Linked DNA regions of Actinokineospora baliensis. The protein of the gene in region 2 interacts with the protein of the main gene of each other region in a pairwise test. Links are inferred from orthologs where the notes say so. Each region holds a gene or a part of one and is shown on either strand. Other genes may lie near its edges. The genes, in order: JOD54_RS15310 and JOD54_RS22960.

Region 1 (6,101 bases), 1.8 Mb from region 2 along the record:
CAGCCGCGCACCGACGTGGGGATGCCGGTCTCGTCCACGCGCGCCTGCAGCGAGCCGACGAGGCCGTCGAACGGGTCGTTGGTGGCGGTACCCAGCACCCGACCGTCGAGCGTGGCGGGGATGGCGACACCGAGCAGGGACAGCGCAGTCGGGGCCACGTCGACGTTCTTGGGCGCGATGGCGGGCGTGCCCGGGGTGGTGCCCGGGCCGTTGCGGATGATGAACGAGGCGCGCTCCGGCGGGGTGAGCCCGCCGTGGCCGCCCGCGTCGGTGTGGCCGTGGTCGGCCGAGACCAGGATGGTCCAGTCCTCGTCGGGGTAGTTCGCCCGTGCCCGGATGGTGTCGACGAACTGCTTGACCCGCGCGTCGGTGGCCGCGATGGCGTTGAGGTAGCAGGTGGTCGCCGCACCGCAGTTGTGGCCTGCGGCGTCGACGTCGTCGAGCACGACGAAGCTCGCGTCCGGGCCGACGTCGCGCAGCCGGGCCACGGTCTGGTTGGTGGTGTCGGTGTCGTTGGCGCCGTTGGCCCGCGCGTCGACCGCGCTGGAGAAGATCGCCTTGCCCGCCGAGTCGTTGACCAGCGGGTCCCAGGTGGCCGCCGCGAAGGTGGACAGCGCCGGGCGGGCCGACTCGATCCGGGTCAGGAAGTCCGGGTAGGTCGCCAGGTTGGTCGAGCTCCCCCAGCTGTTGCTGAGCACGCGGTGCTTGTCTGGCCAAGTTCCGGTGGCCAGGGTGGCCCAGCCGGGGCCGGACAGGGTGGGCGCGAAAGGGTTGTCGTAGAGCACCGTCTTGCTCGACGACCCGGTGGCGATCAGGCTGTCGAGGGTGGGGGCGTCGGCCGGGGCGATCCGGTCGAACAGCAGCCCGTCGATGCCGATGACCAGGACTTTTGGCGTCTTGGCCGCCGCGTGGGCCGCCGGGGCGGTGAGCGCGGGGACCAGCAGCGCCCCGGTCGCGACGGCCAGGGACGCGAGCAGGGCGGGGAGTCGGTTTCGCCGCAAGGGTTCCTCCAAGGACTGGGGTCCGGCGAGTACGGCGGTAGGCTCCTGTACAGACAAGTCATCGGCAACGGACAGCGGTCGTTCGGCGACCGAACGGTGGGTGAACAGCTGTCGCGGGCGGTCGATCGGCGTGGCCGGCCGCACCGGCCCCCCGGGCGGGTGATAGCTTGCCGCGCCGTGGCCCGCCTTGCCGACGGGTCAGGGAGGTAGGACCCGCATGTCCGAGCCAGCCGACCACGATTTCGACGACTTCGAGGACGACACCGACGACCGTCCCGGGCCGCGCCGCTCCCCCTACGTCGTGCTCGGCGTGGCCGGAGTCGTGAGCGCGACCGTGTTCGCCGCCGTGGCCGCGTTCGCCGCCGGGGACGGTGAGGACGCCCAGTCCCCCGGTACCGAGGTCACGGTCAACCAGACGACCACCACGACCACCACCACGACGACGTCCGACGCCACGACCACGGACGTCACGACGACGACGGACCCGACCACCACGGAGTCGACCACCACGACGACCACCGAGGCGGAGCCGACGACCACGACGACCACCACCAAGCGGCCGAACCGGCCGACCACGACGACCACCACGGTCCGGCCGCCCAACAGCCCGACCACGGTGCCGCCGACGTCGGACCCGACGACCACAACCACGACCACCACCACGACGGTGCCGCCCACGACGACGACCACCACGTAAATCTCGATACAACGAGTGACCGAGGGTGGCGTTATCACCCTTTAGTGGTACGTTGCCAAACCGTGACACGACGACGCCGCCCAGGCGGTCGCCGGATCGGTGTGCTGTCCGCCGTGCTCGTCGCCCTGGCGATCGGGGCGGGGACGGCGGGAATCACCACGGTGCTCACGGCACCCAGCGTGGGTGACGGCACGATTGGTACACCCGATCAGGCGTCCCTCGACCGTGAGATGACCATGGTCGACGGGGCCACCGCGGGCTCCACCGCGGCCGCCCCGACCAGCACCCCGACCACCCCGTCCTCGGCGAGCACGACCCCGACCACGACGACCACCACGACCACGGTCCCGGTCACCACGACCACCACCGCGGTCAAGCCGACCACCACGACGCCGAAGCCGACCACGACCACCACGAAGCCGCCGCCGGTGGACTCGTCGGTGGCCGGGCAGGTCCTGGCGATCACCAACGAGGAGCGGGCGAAGGCCGGCTGCGCGCCGGTGACCCTGGACTCGCGGCTCAACCAGGCCGCGCAGGCGCACAGCGCGGACATGTCGGCGCAGAACTACTTCTCGCACACCAGCCTCGACGGCCGCTCGTTCGTCGACCGGGCGAAGGCCGCGGGCTACAACAGCCCCGGCGCGGAGAACATCGCCAAGGGCCAGCGCACCTCGGCCCAGGTGATGACCGCGTGGATGAACTCCGCCGGGCACCGCGCCAACATCCTCAACTGCGGCCTCAAGACCATGGGGCTGGGGTTCGTGCAGAGCGGGTACTACTGGACTCAGATGTTCGGTTGGTAAGACGAGTTCGGTTGGTAAGGCGAGTTTGGTTGGTGAGAGAGTTCGAACCGGTAGCCCATTCCCGCCTCCGTGATCAGGTGGCGTGGGCGGGACGGCTCCGGTTCGAGCTTTCGGCGCAGCTGGGCCACGTACACCCGCAGGTAGTGGGTTTCGTTGGCGTAGGCGGGTCCCCAGACCTCTTGCAGCAACTGCTTCTGCGACACCAACCGGCCTCTATTGCGCGCCAACACTTCGAGGATGCCCCATTCGGTCGGGGTCAGGTGCACCTCGCCGCCGTCGCGGTGGACCTTCTTCGCCACTAGGTCAACGGTGAAGGAACTCGTCTCCACCACGGCCTCTTCCGTTGTGGCGGCAGTGGTTCCTCTGCGCACGGCGGCGCGTAGGCGGGCGAGGAGTTCGTCCATGCCGAAGGGCTTGGTGACGTAGTCATCCGCGCCCGCGTCCAATGCCTTGACCTTGTCGGTGGAGTCGCCGCGCGCGGAGAGAACGATGATGGGCACCGTGCTCCAGCCTCTTAGGCCCTCAATGACTTCAGCACCGTCGATGTCCGGCAGGCCTAGGTCGAGCACGACGACATCCGGCTTGCTTTCCGCTGCCGCGCGCAAGGCTGCCGCGCCGTCGTGGGCGGTGCGGACGTCGTAGCCGCGGGCGGTCAGGTTGATGCGCAGCGCGCGGACGATCTGGGGTTCGTCGTCGACAACGAGCACGGTGGTCACGGCAGCTCCAGATCAGGGCGGTCCCGTGCATCCTCGCACCACGCAGGCGGTCCGGCCGCAGGACAAGCTTGCACCCCCGCGGCCGGACCTCGTCACGCCCTGCCGAACCTTGACGGCATCTTGACGCTATGAGCCCGGCGTCGTCGTCGGCGCGGACGTCGTCGGGGTCACCGAAGGTGTCGCCGCCGTGGTGGTCGGCGCGGTTGTCGGTGCCGTCGACGTCGGCGCGCCGGGCGAGGTCGGCCGCGTGGGCTTGGCGGGCGTGCGGTCGGTCGCCCCCGGTGGCAGCGGGACGAACGGCAGGCCGGACGCCTGGACGCAGGCGCGGCCCCGGTACTCGACGTGCGGCAACGGGAACCTGTTGTCGTAGTCCTGACCGTTGACGTCGGCTTCGCAGCGGGTGCCGTAGAGCTTCAGCGGGTTCCCGTCCTCGTCGTAGAGGTAGAACTGCGGGATCGCGTTGCCGTCCTCGTCCACCGCGTAGAGGTTGCTGACGTAAGAACCGTTGTAGTACAAGCCGTTCGGGCTGTACGGGTAGTACTCCCCGTCCCGCGTGCTCGAGTCGATGCCCAGTGCCAGCAGCGCGATCGCCACGCCCGCGAGGAAGGTGTTCGCCACCACGACAACCGGCAGCAGCCGCCGGTCTTCGCGGGAGCGCGGCCCCGCCCAGGACACCAGCACGACGACCGCGAGCACCACGAGCGCGGACTCCTCCCGGTCCGCCATGACGGTGACCACCACCAGCAGCACCCGCAGCAGCCACCACGCGGGGCGCAGCGAACGCAGGTACGCCACCGCGCGGTGCGGCAGCCGGTTGGCCACCGCGAGCGCCCCGCGGCGGGCGAACCGGTACGAGCCGAGGGCTTCGACGTCGGTCGGGCGGACCCGGTCGGTGAACAGCAGCATCAGCGCGGGGATCGCGAAGACCGCGCACAGCCCCAGCACCGCGAACTTGTCGTCGCTGCCGGTCAAGGACATCAGCCCGGTGGCGAACGCGACGACCAGCGACACCACGGTGATGAGCAGGACGTACCTGGCCGACCACAGCGCCTTCCCCCCGGTCGGCCCCGGCGGCGGGTACCCGCCCGCGGCCCGCAGCTCGGCCGCGTACGCCTCCGGCGTCCCCAACCGGCCGACCACGCCCTCGAGGTCACCCGTCTCGGCGAACACCTCGGTGACGTGCGGCTCGACGTCCTCCATCACCTCGGCGAGCTCGTCGGCGGGCAGGTCCGCCAGCGCGGCCCGCACCCGACCGAGGTACTCGGCCAGTCCCGGATCTGCCTTCGTCTGCGCGCTCACGCCGCGGCCCCCTTCGCCAAAATCCCGTCCATCGCCTCGGCGAACGCGCGCCAGGCGCGCTCCGACTCGACCAACCGCTCCCGCCCGGCGTCGTTGACCCCGTAGTACTTGCGGTGCGGCCCCTCGTCGCTGGGGACCACGTAGGAGGTCAACAGCCCGGCCCGGTACAGCCGCCGCAGGGTCCCGTACACGGAGGCGTCCCCGACCTCCTCCATCCCCCCACCCCGAAGCCGCCGCAACACGTCGTACCCGTACCCGTCCTCGTCCCGCAGAACGGCGAGCACGGCGAGGTCCAGCACTCCCTTGAGCAGCTGGCTGGTATCCACGCGCACCTCCCGCTATCGCACTGTGGACACTATTACGCATTGCGCACTACCGCGCAAGCCACACCCCCTTGGTCGCGAGGTGCCAAGAAATCCCGGAGCTACGCGGGGCGCGGCTGACAGCGGGGGCAGGAGAAGGAGGAACGGTTCATGAAGGGTTCGCGGACGATCGCGCGTCCGCAGCGCTCACAAGGCAAGCCCTCTTGCCCATAGGCGTGCAGCGACCGGTCGAAGTAGCCCGACTGGCCGTTGATGTTCACGTACAACGCGTCGAAGGACGTCCCGCCCGCCGCGAGGGCCGCGTTCATCACCGAGGTGGCCGCGTCGACCAGCTCGCCGGTCTTGCGGGCCGACAGGCCGTCGACCGGGCGGGACCAGTGCAGGCGGGTGAGCCAGAGGGCTTCGTCGGCGTAGATGTTGCCCACGCCGGAGACCACGGTCTGGTCCAGCAGGGCCCGCTTGACCTCGGTGCGGCGGCGGCGCAGGGCCGCGACGGCGGCGGCGCGGTCGAAGGCCGGGTCCATGGGGTCGCGGGCGATGTGGGCGACCGGGGCGGGCAGCGGCACGCCGTCGACCTCGACGACCTGTTCCACCGAGAGGCCGCCGAAGGTCCGCTGGTCGACGAAGCGCAGTTCCGGGCCGTCATCGGCGAAGGAGAGGCGGACGCGCAGGTGCTTCTCGTCGGGGGCACCGGGGGGTTGGACCAGCATCTGGCCGCTCATCCCCAGGTGCGCCAGCACGGCCTCACCCGAGCTCAGGTCCACCCACAGGTACTTGCCCCGGCGCCGGGCGGCGACGAGTTCGCGACCCGCGATGCGCCCGGCGAAGTCGACCATGCCGGGCAGGTGGCGTCGGATGGCGCGCGGGTGGAAGACCTCCACCCGGGACACCACCCGACCGGCCACGTGGTCCTGCAGGCCGCGCCGGACGACCTCCACCTCAGGGAGCTCAGGCACCGTCGCCGTCGGCCGCGTCGCCGGTGGTCTTCTCCGAGAGCTCGCGCCAGGCGGCCTCGGCGGCCTTCTGCTCGGCTTCCTTCTTGGTGCGCCCGTCGCCGTTGCCGTAGCCCTGGCCGTTGACCACGACGATGGCGGTGAACTCCTTGCGGTGGTCGGGGCCCTCCTCGCGGACGCGGTACTCGGGCACGCCGAGCCCGGCCGAGGCGGTGAGCTCCTGCAGGCTGGTCTTCCAGTCCAGGCCCGCCCCGCGCAGCGGTGCCGCGGTCAGCAGCGGGTCGAAGTGCCGGTGCACGACCTCCCGCG
Region 2 (6,470 bases):
GCCGAACTCGGCCTCGCCAACTTCACCAACGCCGACCTCCGCGGCGCCAACCTCACCGCAGCGGTGCACGACGAGATGACCCAAACCGGGGGTGCCCTTGTCGACGGCGCGACCAAGGGCGAGTGGTGGCGCTGACCGCCGGGCGGATCTGGTCAGAGCCAGCGATTGCGGCGGAACACCCGGTGCAGGACGAAGCTGGAGAACAGGACCACGGCGATGGCGATCGGGTAGCCGTACGTCCAGTGGAGCTCGGGCATGTGCTCGAAGTTCATGCCGTACACGCCGACGACCATGGTGGGCACGGCGATCACCGCGGCCCACGCGGTGATCTTGCGCATGTCGCCGTTCTGCTGCAGCGCCACCTTTGCCAGTGTCGCGTTGAGCAGGGTGGTGAGCACGTCGTCGTACTCGGCGATGCGCTCGGTGACGCTGGTGAGCTGGCCGTCGACGTCGCGTAGGCGTGAGCGCACCTGTTGCGGGACAAGAGAGTTGGGCGATTCGGCCAGCGCGCGCAGCGGGGCGACGAGTGGGGCGATCGCGCGGTGGAGCTCCACGATCTCCCGTTTCATCAGGTACATGTGCTCGGCGCCGACGGGGCTGCGCGGTGCGAACACCAACGCCTCGATGTGGTCGATGTCCCGCTCGAACGCCGCGGTGACGGCGAGGTAGTCGTCGACCGCCTTGGCGATCACGGCGTGCAACACAGCGGCGGGTCCCTGCGCGAGGCGGTCGGGAGTGGCCTCGAGCTCGCGACGCAGCACCCCCAGCCCGGTGATGTCGCGGTGGCGGATGGTGATGATGACCTCCGCCGCGAGGAACGCGGTGATCCCGCCGGTCTCGACGATCTCGCTGGCGGTGGTCGGGCTCTCGTTGGCGATGTGGCGCACCGTCGCGAGCCTCGCGGAGATCAAGTCGCGGTGCCCGCGCAAGCCCGGCCGCGGCATGCCGCCCTGTCGTGCCAGCTGGGAGATGCCGACTTCCACCGCGAGATCGGCGAGCTGGTCCTGGGTCGGTTCGAACAACCCGACCCACACGAACCCGCCGTCGAGCCGGGCCCGCGCGAGCGCCTCACCCGGCGTCCAGGTTCCCGGCACCCGCTCGCCCTCGCGGTAGAGCGCGCAGTCCACGATCCCCGCGGACGGCCGCGTTCGGGTGGACGGGCCTGTTCCAGCTAAGTCACCGCTGGTCATAACGGTCTCGATAGGAGACTTGAGGTCAGCACGCGGGCAACCGTGCCACACCCCCCGTCCTGCCGGTGTGAACGCGGACCGCTGGTCACCGGGCTCGCGGTAGCGCGATGACGATGGTGAGGCCGCCGCCGGGGGTGTCTTCGGCGGTGATGGTGCCGGACATCGCCTCGGTGAAGCCCTTGGCGACGCTGAGGCCCAGGCCGATGCCGGGGGTTCGGTCGCTGAGGCGCTGGAAGGGGGTGAAGACCGGGGCGTTCTTGGGGAGGCCGGGGCCGTGGTCGACTACGCGCAGTTCCACCTGGTCGCGGTGGGCGCTGGCTCGGATGGCCACCTCCCCGCGCCCGTGCCGGAGGGCGTTGTCGACGACGTTGGCCACCACCCGTTCGAGCAGGCCCACGTCCGCCAGCACCGGGGGCAGGTGCTCGGGGACGTCCACGGCCACCGCGTCCCGTTCGTCGATACCCGCCAGCGCCCGCGCCACGGCCTCGTCGTAGGTGACCGGCCGCAGCTGCGGTGCCACCGCTCCCGTCGCGAGCCGGGAGGAGTCGAGCAGGTTGTCCACCAGCCCGGCCAGGCGGTCAGCGGAGACCTCCACCGTCTCCAGCAGCTCCGCCGTGTCCTGTTCGGACAGTGCGAGGTCGGGCGTGCGCAGGCTCCCGACTGCGGCCTTGATGGACGTCAGCGGGGTGCGCAGGTCGTGCCCGACCGCCGACAGCAGTGCGGTCCGCAGTTCCGTGGTCTCGGCCCGTCGCCGTGCCTGCTCGGTCTCGACGGTCATCCGTTGCTGCCGCAGCGCCAGCAGCGCCTGCCCGGCCGCGGCTTCCAGCGCACGCTGGTCACTGGCGGGTAGGACCCGTCCCCGCAGCGCCAGGCGGACGTCCGCGGTCACCGGCACGTTCACCGTCGCCTCACCGCCCGAAGAGCCCGCGGCCGCGACCTCGTGCCACTCCCCGTCGCGCTGTTCGAGCAGGGCTACCGACTCGAGGCCGAAGTTCTCCCGCACCTTGGCCAGCAGCCGGTCCAACGGCTGCGGGCTGGTCAGCACGGTACGGGCATAGGACGCCAGCAGAGCGGCCTCGGTCCGCGTCCGCGCGCCCTGCTCGGCCAGCCGCGCCGCCCGGTCCACGACCAGCGCGACGAGCACCGCGACGATGAGCATCGCGATCAGCGTGACCAGGTTCTCCGGTGTGTTGACCGCGAGGCTGTAGTAGGGCTCGGTGAAGAAGTAGTTCAGCAGCCCAGCCCCGAGGAACGCCGTCGCGACCGCCGGGCCGAGGCCACCGACCAGGGCGACGACGACCGTGGCCAGGAAGAACCCGATCAGGTCGGTGGAGAACGCCACCTCGCCGCGGGTGAGCAGCCCTATCCCGGTGACCGCGAACGGCAGCACCACCGCGAGCACCCATCCCAGCAGCCGCCGCGACGGGGCCAACACGTCCCGCTCGACCTTCCACGGCCGCGTCCGCCTGGCCTCGTCGTGGGTGACCATGTGCACGTCGATCGACCCCGAGTCGCGCACCACCGCCGACCCGATGCCCTCGTCGACCGCTCGCGCCAACCGCGACCGCCGCGAGGTGCCGAGCACGAGCTGCGTGGCGTTGACCGCCCGCGCGAAGTCCAGCAGCGCACTCGGCACGTCGTCGCCGACCACGCTGTGGAAGGTCGCGCCGACGTCCCCGGTGGTCTTGCGGGACCGCGCCACCGACGCGGGCGACGGACCGGCGAGACCGTCGCCACGCATCACGTGCACGACCATTAGCTCCGCACCGGCCCGCACCGCGATCCGCCTGGCCCGCCGGATCAAGGTCTCGCTCTCCGGTCCGCCGGTGATCGCGGCGACGACGCGTTCGCGTGCCTCCCAGGTGTCGGTGATGCTCTGCTCGGCCCGGTAGCGCTGCAACGCCACGTCGACCTGGTCGGCCACCCACAACAGCGCCAGCTCGCGCAGCGCGGTCAGGTTCCCGACCCGGAAGTAGTTGCCCAGCGCGGCGTCGATCTTGTGCGCCGCGTAGACGTTGCCGTGCGCGAGCCGCCGCCGCAGCGCCTCCGGGGTGAGGTCGACCAGCTCGACCTGCTCAGCTCGGCGCACCACGTCGTCCGGCACGGTCTCGTGCTGCTCGACCCCGGTGATGCGGGTGACAACGTCGTTGAGCGACTCCAGGTGCTGCACGTTGACCGTGGACAGCACGTCGATCCCGGCCGCCAGCAGTTCCTCGACGTCCTGCCAGCGCTTCGCGTTGCGGGAACCGGGGACGTTGGTGTGCGCGAGCTCGTCGACCACCGCGACCTCTGGCGCGCGGGCGAGCAGCGCGTCGACGTCCATCTCGGTGAACTCGCGACTGCGGTGGTGCACCTGAGCTCGGGGCAGCACCTCAAGGCCCGCGACCAGCTGCTCCGTCTTCTCCCGGCCGTGGGTCTCGACCAGGCCGACCACGACGTCGGTACCGCGCTCGCGGCGGCGGTGCGCCTCGCCGAGCACTGCGAAGGTCTTGCCGACCCCGGGCGCCGCGCCGAGGTAGATCCGCAGTTCGCCGCGCTTGCGCTCGTCCATCTCTGTCCAACTCCCGGGGCGGGCGGGTCGCCGGGTGGCGACCCGCCCAGGCTGTCACTTCGCGGACTCGAGCGCGCGGTTGAGTGCCGTGACGTTCACAGCAGGCTCACCGAGGATGCCCAGGCCACGGCCGTCCGTGCACTCGGTGATCAAGGCGCGGACCACGTCCTCGGACAGGCTGTGGGCGCGGGCGACCCGGGGCACCTGGAGCTGGGCGTAGGCGTCGCTGATGTGCGGGTCCAGACCCGAGGCGGACGCCGTCACCGCGTCCTGCGGGACCCGGTCCTCCGAAACCCCCTCACGCTGGGCGACCGCGGTCCGACGCTCGGCGACGACGGCGGTGTAGTCCTCGTTGAGCTCGCCCTTGTTGGATCCCCCGGACGCCGGGAGGGTCGCCGCCGACGGCCGGGGGAAGAACCAGCCGTCGCCGTCCCGGGTGACCGCGACCAGGGTCGTGCCGGTGGCCTCGGCGTTGGCCTGCAGCCCCGGCAACCGGGAAACCGCCCACACGGCGGCGGGGTAGAGGACGCCGGTGATGAGCGTGAGCACGAGCAGGACGCGCAGCCCGGCGAGGGCCTGCTTGGCGAAGGTGGTCATGTCAGCCGATCCCGGGGATGAGTCGCACGAGCAGGTCGATGAGCCAGATCCCGGCGAACGGGGTGACGATGCCACCGACGCCGTAGACGAGCAGGTTGCGCCGCAGCAGCGCCGAGGCGCTGGAGGGCTGGTAGTGGACGCCGCGCAGGGCGAGCGGGATCAGCACCACGATGATCAGCGCGTTGAACACCACCGCCGACAGGATCGCGGTGTTGGGGGAGTGCAGGCCCATGACGTTCAGGCCGCCGAGCTGCGGGTAGATCGCGGCGAACATGGCTGGCAGGATCGCGAAGTACTTGGCCAGGTCGTTGGCCACGGAGAACGTGGTCAGCGCGCCCCGGGTGATCAGCAACTGCTTGCCGATCTCCACGATCTCGATCAGCTTCGTCGGGTCGGAGTCCAGGTCGACCATGTTCCCGGCTTCCTTGGCCGCGGAGGTCCCGGTGTTCATCGCCACGCCGACGTCGGACTGGGCCAGCGCCGGGGCGTCGTTGGTGCCGTCGCCGGTCATCGCGACCAGCCTGCCGCCCTCCTGCTCCGCGCGGATCAGCGCCAGCTTGTCCTCGGGCTTGGCCTCGGCGAGGTAGTCGTCCACCCCGGCCTCGCCCGCGATGGCCTTGGCCGTCAACGGGTTGTCACCGGTGACCATGACCGTGCGGATGCCCATGGCCCGCAGCTGCGCGAACCGCGCCCGCATACCCGGTTTGACCACATCGGACAGTCGGATGACCCCGAGCACGAGATCGTTGTCGGAGACCACCAGGGGAGTGCCGCCCTGGGCGCTGATCCCGTCGACCACGCGCCCGGTCTCCTCGGTCAGGACGAAGCCGCTGGCCGCGCCCTTGCGGATCCGGCGGTCGCCGAGGTCGATGCCGCTCATCCTGGTCTGCGCGGTGAACGGGACGAACTCGCCGGTCTTCTCCCGGTCGGTCGGCTCGGCGGCGCGCCCGTACTCGGTCACGCACAGCTCCACGATGCTGCGGCCCTCCGGGGTGCCGTCGGCCAGGCTCGACAGCCGGGCCGCGTCGACCAGGGTGTCCATCGAGGTGGTCCCGACCGGGATGAACTCGGTGGCGCGGCGGTTGCCCCAGGTGATGGTGCCGGTCTTGTCCAGCAGCAGCGTGTCGATGTCGCCCGCGGCCTCGACCGCCTTGCCCGAGGTGGCCAGGACGTTGCGCTGCACCAGCCGGTCCATGCCCGCGATGCCGATCGCGGAGAGCAGGGCGCCGATGGTGGTCGGGATCAGGCAGACCAGCAGCGCGGTCAGCACGATCACCGACTGCTCGCCGCCGGAGAAGATCGCGAACGGCTGGAGCGCGACGACGGCCAGCAGGAAGATGATCGTGAGGGTCGACAGCAGGATCGTCAACGCGATCTCGTTCGGCGTCTTCTGCCGCTGCGCCCCCTCCACCAGGGTGATCATGCGGTCCACGAAGGACTCACCGGGCTTGGTGGTGATCTTGACGATGATCCGGTCGGAGAGGACGGTGGTGCCGCCGGTTACTGCGGATCGGTCGCCGCCGGACTCGCGGATGACGGGCGCGGACTCGCCGGTGATGGCCGACTCGTCCACGGTCGCGATGCCCTCGACCACGTCACCGTCGCCGGGGATCACCTCGCCCGCCTCGACGACGACCAGGTCACCGACCTTGAGTTCGGTCCCGGGCACAGTCTCGCCGGTGGTGAGGCGCGCGACCGCGTCCTTTTTGGTCCTGCGCAGCGACTCGGCCTGAGCCTTGCCGCGTCCCTCGGCGACGGCTTCGGCGAGGTTGGCGAACAGGACGGTCGCCCACAGCCACACCGCCACCGCGACCGTGAACACGCTCGTGTCGCCGACGGCGAAGACCGTGACCAGGATCGACCCGACCCAGACGACGAACATGACCGGGTTGCGCAGTTGGTGGCGGGGGTGGAACTTGCGTAAGGCGTCCGGGAAGGAGCCGAGCAGCTGATGCGGGCTGAACGCGCCTGCGGCGACCTGCCTGGTCTCCTCCATGGTTGGGGTTGTCACAGCAGGGCCTCCGCGATGGGACCGAGAGCGAGAGCGGGGACGAAGGTCAACGCGGCGACCAGCACGATCGCCCCGGTCAACAAGGACGCGAACAGCGGGCCCGTTGTGGGCAGCGTGCCCG

What was found.
Region 1: the proteins of JOD54_RS22960 (region 2) and JOD54_RS15310 interact in binary tests that used the Escherichia coli proteins (3 or more experiments, as listed by UniProt). The link is inferred for Actinokineospora baliensis from one-to-one orthologs.

The regions. Positions count from the first base shown.
Region 1 is NZ_JAFBCK010000001.1:3,193,873-3,199,973, reverse strand. The notes cover bases 1,351-4,072. They hold JOD54_RS15310 (response regulator), read right to left. Parts: upstream 3,218-4,072; coding sequence 2,483-3,217; downstream 1,351-2,482. Other genes in these bases: JOD54_RS15305 (HAAS signaling domain-containing protein), read right to left, coding at 3,344-4,072; JOD54_RS15315 (CAP domain-containing protein), read left to right, coding at 1,761-2,501; JOD54_RS15320 (hypothetical protein), read left to right, coding at 1,351-1,698. In the rest of the region: JOD54_RS15325 (alkaline phosphatase family protein), read right to left, coding at 1-1,001; more of JOD54_RS15320, read left to right, coding at 1,219-1,350; more of JOD54_RS15305, read right to left, coding at 4,073-4,516; JOD54_RS15300 (PadR family transcriptional regulator), read right to left, coding at 4,513-4,842; mutM (bifunctional DNA-formamidopyrimidine glycosylase/DNA-(apurinic or apyrimidinic site) lyase), read right to left, coding at 4,941-5,795; rnc (ribonuclease III), read right to left, coding at 5,788-6,101. UniProt on the Escherichia coli protein: Member of the two-component regulatory system KdpD/KdpE involved in the regulation of the kdp operon.
Region 2 is NZ_JAFBCK010000001.1:5,020,791-5,027,260, forward strand. Bases 1,009-4,099 are described here. They hold JOD54_RS22960 (DUF4118 domain-containing protein), read right to left. Parts: upstream 3,742-4,099; coding sequence 1,276-3,741; downstream 1,009-1,275. Other genes in these bases: JOD54_RS22955 (magnesium and cobalt transport protein CorA), read right to left, coding at 1,009-1,190; JOD54_RS22965 (potassium-transporting ATPase subunit C), read right to left, coding at 3,796-4,099. Outside these bases: JOD54_RS35725 (pentapeptide repeat-containing protein), read left to right, coding at 1-135; more of JOD54_RS22955, read right to left, coding at 153-1,008; more of JOD54_RS22965, read right to left, coding at 4,100-4,338; potassium-transporting ATPase subunit KdpB, read right to left, coding at 4,340-6,334; potassium-transporting ATPase subunit KdpA, read right to left, coding at 6,346-6,470. UniProt on the Escherichia coli protein: Member of the two-component regulatory system KdpD/KdpE involved in the regulation of the kdp operon. KdpD may function as a membrane-associated protein kinase that phosphorylates KdpE in response to environmental signals.